Regions from separate parts of the Buttiauxella sp. 3AFRM03 genome, predicted to be linked through region 2. Evidence: predicted binding sites of a transcription regulator. Region 2 holds the regulator's gene; the other holds the start of a gene.
The links. The regulator LexA, encoded in region 2, represses DNA repair genes until DNA is damaged. The targets are predictions, from matches to a motif close to TNCTGTATGTACATACAGNA.

Region 1: a site for LexA is predicted at 2,104-2,123, ahead of mutH (DNA mismatch repair endonuclease MutH). Genes of this name have one in related genera too.

What each region holds. Positions count from the first base shown of each region.
Region 1 is NZ_CP033076.1:3,980,925-3,984,213, forward strand. Features, by position in the region: gene D8682_RS20040 (YgdI/YgdR family lipoprotein) at 50-268, opposite strand; gene D8682_RS20045 (TerC family protein) at 395-1,108, opposite strand; gene mutH (DNA mismatch repair endonuclease MutH) at 1,184-1,870, opposite strand; gene rppH (RNA pyrophosphohydrolase) at 2,557-3,087, shown strand; gene ptsP (phosphoenolpyruvate--protein phosphotransferase) at 3,100-3,289, shown strand, end outside.
Region 2 is NZ_CP033076.1:2,685,306-2,688,594, forward strand. Features, by position in the region: gene dinF (MATE family efflux transporter DinF) at 1-1,148, opposite strand, end outside; gene lexA (transcriptional repressor LexA) at 1,217-1,825, opposite strand; gene D8682_RS14030 (diacylglycerol kinase) at 1,934-2,302, opposite strand; gene plsB (glycerol-3-phosphate 1-O-acyltransferase PlsB) at 2,429-3,289, shown strand, end outside.

The sequences.
Region 1 (3,289 bases), 1.3 Mb from region 2:
AAAAAGTGTTACAGGCCAGCGAGGCGCTGACCTTTAAAGGCTGTATTTTCTAGCGTTCAATGATTTGTGAAACATCATCGCGATTAATTTGCATCTCGTTGCCTTGCTGATCGCGATAGCTGACTAAGCCTGTGTCGTCATCGACTTTGGGTTTACCGTCAGTCAGGATCATACGGCCATCTTTGGTCGCCATCACGTAATCACTGCTACAACCGGAAACCGCAAATGCCAGACCGACAGCGGAAATAAGAACTGCCCATTTTTTCATCGTTATTCGCCTCGTGTGGTTTGGTATGACCTATACAGTCTAGTAATAACTCGACTAGCCAGAGATGATAAGCAGTAAATTCTTAAAAGAAACAGAGGGGAAGCCAGAATGCTTCCCCTGCGTACGCTACAGCGGGTTCTTTTTGTTACGAATCAAATTCAATGTCTCTACGGCTATTGAGAAGAACATCGCAAAGTAGATGTAACCTTTCGGCACATGAATATCAAAACCTTCAAGAATCAGTGTGAAGCCGACCAGCAACAAGAATGACAGCGCTAACATTTTCACCGACGGGTGACGTTCAACAAAATCACCAATCGATTTTGCGGCGAACATCATCACCATCACGGCAATAATCACTGCCGCCATCATGATGAACAGATGATCGGACAGGCCGACGGCAGTAATAACCGAGTCGAGGCTGAAAATAATATCCAGCAGCATAATTTGCACGATGGCACCGAAGAAAGAGTGAACGTTAGTTTTTATGCTCTCTTCCTCGCCTTCAATGGACTCGTGGATTTCTTTGCTCGCTTTCCAGATTAAGAACAAGCCACCCAATGCCAAAATAAGGTCTCGCGCCGAGAATTCATGACCCATGATGCTAAACAGCGGGTGAATTAAGTGTGTCATCCAGGCGATAGAGGCCAGCAAAACCAGACGCATAATCATCGCGGCGCCCAGTCCCAGGCGGCGAGCTTTAGCCTGTTGAGCTTGAGGCAACTTCGCCACGACTAATGAGAGAAAAATGATATTGTCGATACCCAGAACAATTTCCAGAATCGTCAGAGTACCCAGCGCCATCCACGCATTAGGATCAGTAATCCATGCAAACAACATTAAAAAATCCTGCCTGAAATTTATAAAACGCCAATTATAAACTCCAGCAAGGATCTGGGTGCAAGTTAAATGAATCTACAACGAGAAATGATTAGCTAGCAGAGCCGCTGTAAAGTTCTTTTTTAGATAAAAACCGCGTGGTAACGTCAGAATTGGTGCGCCGTCGGCACCCACCGCATCAGTTAACGCTTTACTGTTGGCAGCTTTCGGACGCAACTGCAGTACTTCACCATGACGGGCAGTGATACGTTCGACCTGGCCCAGCACAATTAAATCCATCAACTCTTCCCAATCCAAACATAGCTGCCGCTCTTCTTCTGCTGAAGGTGCCCACAATAATGGTGAGCCGATATGCCTTTCCGCCAGCGGAATTTGCCGCTCTCCTTCAACAGGGATCCACAGCACGCGTTTTAGCTTGTGGCGCACATGGCTGGTTTCCCAAACCACGCCAGTATTGCCGGTGAGTGGGGCAACACAAACAAAAGTGGTTTCCAGTGGGCGACCGAGTCTATCAACTGGGATCGTTTTTAATTCGATACCTAGTGCTGCGAAATCTTGCTCGGGTTTGCTCCCAGCACTGGCACCCAGCCACAATTCAAGTAGAACTCCGATCCAACCTTTGTCACGTTTCAGATCTTTAGGGATCGGCAAATCGGCTAACGTCGCCAATTCACCCAGCGTATATCCCGCGAGTTTCTGGGCTTGAGCCAGTAAAATCTGTTCGTTTTCTGGAGGGTTAAGTAAAGGACGAAGTGCTTCCATTGTGCCTGATTGCCGATCGGTTAAAAAATGAACGTGGTTTACCCACAAGATGGAAATAGTTTAGCGTGTCGGGGGTAAGAATGGCAATCTACTGACTTTTAATCATTTTTATCGTCAAAAAGGAGAGGTTTTGGATTCTGTAAAAACCTTTTCCCATTCTGGTCACTGGCAATGAACAGGATCTTACACTGGGTTATCCACAGAAAAATGGGATAACTGGTAAAAAAGCTCACTACTGGTTCGATTTACAGCCTTGACTGGGGGGTAAAACCCATTTTTTCACCAGTTTGTGACTAACTTGTTGGCACAATCTGTGGATAAAAACGTCATTGGTCGATCTTTCATCAGTGTGAGATTCTGGCATGTGACGATCATCACACTTTCTGGGTGTAAGTTGATTTATTATTGGTTATCTAACTGAAATTTATGTTTTTTTTATTTATGGAAATCACGATGAATTTAGACTTATCCTAAGTTGTCCCGAGAGTATCAGGTAGTTCTTCACAGTTATATCCACAGAAAAAGTGAATAAATCCCATGCTCCAAACTGGCTAATGTTTATAACTCGGTCATATTTTGTGAGTTATTCAATTGTTATTCCTTCTTGCAACCGTTACACAGTGGTTTACCGTCTAGCGCTTGTATGAAACAATCGCCCTAATCTAAGTTTGTTTTGAGGTAGTCCGGTGATCGATGATGATGGCTACCGCCCGAATGTTGGTATCGTAATCTGTAATCGGCAGGGTCAAGTGATGTGGGCCAGGCGTTTTGGTCAACATTCCTGGCAGTTTCCGCAAGGTGGCATCAATCCTGGCGAATCCCCGGAACAGGCAATGTACCGGGAGCTTTTCGAGGAAGTGGGGTTACAGCGAAAAGATGTCCGAATACTCGCCTCGACCCGAAACTGGTTACGTTACAAGTTACCTAAACGTTTGGTGCGTTGGGACACAAAGCCGGTTTGTATCGGCCAGAAACAAAAATGGTTTCTCTTGCAGTTGATCAGCAGCGATAACGATATCAATATGCAAACCAGTAGTACCCCAGAGTTTGATGGCTGGCGTTGGGTTAGCTATTGGTATCCGGTTCGTCAGGTTGTCTCCTTTAAACGCGATGTTTATCGTCGGGTGATGAAAGAGTTTGCCAGCGTCGTAATGCCGCTGCAGGAAGTTGCGCCACCACGTAATAACGCGCCTGCCTGGCGACGTAAAAGAGGTTAAGTCACGCGAAAAATGCTTACCCGTTTGCGAGAAATAGTCGAGAAGGTTGCCAGCGCTCCGCGCCTCAATGAGGCGCTGGATATTCTGGTTACAGATATCTGCCTTGCGATGGACACCGAGGTATGCTCGGTTTATCTCGCAGATCATGACCGGCGTTGCTTTTACCTGATGGCGACGCGCGGCCTTAAAAAGCCGCGTGGTC
Region 2 (3,289 bases):
ATTTCCGTACCTCGCGTTGCGCCAATAAACATGCCGTCCAGCAAATAACACCAGACACCAACAACGGGCAAAACAATCTGCCAGTGCAAGTAGCGGTCTGCCTGTAGCTGCAATTCAGGGATAGAGGTAAGAAGCGAAACAATGTGCTCACCAAACAGCGCATACACAGCGGCGAACATAAGAGCGACTAAGCCCGCCTGGCGACATGCAGCGCCCCATACTTCGAGCAATTGACCACGGTTTTTAGCGCCAAACGCCTGCCCGGAATGGGCTTCAACGGCATAGGCGAACCCATCGAGCGCATAGGCGGTGAAGGTTAATAGCGTCATCAACACGGCGTTAACCGCGACGATTTCGCTACCTAACCGCGCGCCAAAGATAGTGACTGAGGCGAAACAGACCTGTAGCAACAGCGAGCGCAGCATGATGTCGCGATTGAGTGCCAGCAGACGCCGCACATTCCCGCGCCAGGACTCTTTGAGCATCTCAAAGCTGATTCCGCGCAAACCCATGACCTTTTTCACCATCAGCAAACCAATGATAAACGTCGCATATTCTGCGGTGACGGTGGCGAGTGCCGCGCCCTGAACATCCATGTGTAGCCCCATAACCAGCCACACATCCAGCACGATATTCAGTACGTTTCCGACAACCAGCAAGATAACTGGCGCACGCGCATACTGAACACCTAACAACCAGCCCAACAAGACCAGGTTGGCAAGCGAGGCTGGCGCACTAAGCCAACGTATTTCAAGGAATCGCCGGGCCTGCAACAAAACATCTTCATTGCCGCCGACGATATGCAAGGCCAGGGATATCAGCGGTTCACGCAGTAAGACGATCGCCACCCCTGCTCCTAACGCCAATAGCAAGGGCTGAACCAGTGCACGCGCTAAAGCAGAGGGATTATTGGCACCAAATGCCTGGGCAGTTAAACCGGTGGTGCTCATGCGCAAAAACAACAACAGCATAAATAAGAAGCTGGTTGCCGTCGCACCAATAGCGACACCGCCAAGATAAACAGGGCTATCCAAATGACCAATTACCGCGGTATCAACAAGGCCCAGTAAAGGCACGGTGATGTTGGAAAAAATCATGGGTAAGGCGAGGCGCCAGAGAGCTCTGTCAGCCGTCGAGAAAAATCGCATGGCCAATCCAGGAAGAGATAAGAGAATTAAGACGATGATGCGCATTAAAGCGCATCATCTGGAGAAGTTTACAGCCAGTCGCCGTTGCGAATTACCCCAACCGCCAACCCTTCAATAGAGAAGCTATGTTCGCGCAGGTCAACCACAATAGGTTCAAATTCGCTATTTTCAGGCAGAAGATGAACGGTATTACCCTGCTGCTTTAAGCGCTTAACAGTCACTTCGTCGTCAATACGCGCCACCACAACCTGGCCGTTACGCACATCCTGAGTTTTATGAACTGCAAGCAGGTCGCCGTCCATAATACCGATGTCTTTCATAGACATCCCGCTAACGCGCAACAGGAAATCGGCATTTGGTTTAAACAGTGATGGGTCAACCTGGTAATGGCCTTCGATGTGCTGTTGTGCAAGGAGTGGTTCCCCCGCAGCAACACGCCCAACCAGCGGAATACCGGTAACTTCTTCCACCAGCAAGCGGATACCGCGCGACGCACCAGAGATAATCTCAATGACGCCTTTACGGGCAAGTGCTTTCAGGTGCTCTTCAGCGGCGTTCGGAGAACGGAACCCCAGACGTTGAGCAATCTCGGCACGAGTCGGTGGCATGCCGGTCTGGCTGATATGATCCCGAATAAGATCAAACACCTCTTGCTGCCTGGTAGTTAACGCTTTCATTCCGCCCCCTGGGTGTTTATACAGTTATGCTGTGAGTATATACAGTCAAAGGCGATTTTGGAACCACAAATTGAGCAAAAAACCAGGGACTTAACTATTCTGGAAAGATCATCGCAAATGCGGCCAAAGCAGTGTGATCCAGGTAATAACTGCGAGGATAATGGCGATTAATACGGCAGCAGACCCCATGTCCTTGGCCCGTCCTGAAAGCTCGTGGTAATCGGTACCAACACGGTCAACAAGCGCCTCGATAGCGCTATTGAGAATTTCGACAATCATGACCAGCACAACAGAACCAATCAGTAAAATACGGGTGATAGGGTCAACATCTAACCAGCAGGCGATGGCGATGGCGATGAGCGCGCTAACCCCTTCCTGGCGGAAAGCCGCTTCGTTAATCCAGGCTGCTTTGAGCCCTTTCCATGAGTAGCCTGCGGCTTTGATGATACGGGTAAGTCCAGTGGTACTGCTCGCCATTTTGGGAAACCTTTTCAAATTATTTGGGTCAATGCTTATCTATATTGCAACGCCACAGAAATCTGAGCCAGATTCTGATATTCTTGCGGCGAATTTGCATCATTAACCTGAGGCTTTACATCGTTTATGTCAGGCTGGCCAAGAATCTACTACAAATTACTTAATTTACCATTAGGCGTTCTGGTAAAGAGCAAGTCCATTCCGGCAGATCCACAAGCCGAACTGGGCTTAGATCCCACACGCCCGATTATGTATGTCCTGCCGTATAACTCCAAGGCGGACTTATTAACGCTGCGCGCACAATGTCTCGCGCATAACTTGCCCGACCCTCTCGAGCCGTTAGAAATCGACGGTGCGGTATTGCCGCGCTATGTCTTTATCCATGGCGGCCCGCGTGTTTTCACTTATTACACGCCAAAAGAAGAGTCGATCAAACTGTTCCACGATTACCTCGACTTACACCGCAGCAATCCAAATCTGGATGTGCAGATGGTGCCAGTATCGGTGATGTTTGGCCGCTCCCCTGGGCGCGAAAAAGGCGAAGTGAATCCGCCATTAAAGATGCTGAACGGCGTCCAGAAATTTTTCGCTGTTTCCTGGCTTGGGCGCGACAGCTTTGTGCGTTTCTCCGCTCCGGTTTCGCTGCGCCAGATGGCAACCGACCACGGTACAGACAAAAAAATCGCCCAAAAACTGGCTCGCGTAGCGCGTATGCACTTTGCTCGCCAGCGTTTAGCGACTGTCGGCCCGCGTCTGCCGGTACGCCAGGATCTGTTCAATAAGCTACTGGCCTCAAAAGCTATTGCTCGTGCAGTAGAAGATGAAGCGCGCAGCAAGAAAATCTCCCATGAAAAAGCCCAGCAGAATGCTGTTGCTTTGATGGAAGAGATTGCCGCTAACTTCTCGTATGAAGCCGTGCGTTTGACTGACCGCGTGTTAGGTCTGACGTGGAACCGTTTGTACCAGGGCATCAACGTTCATAACGCT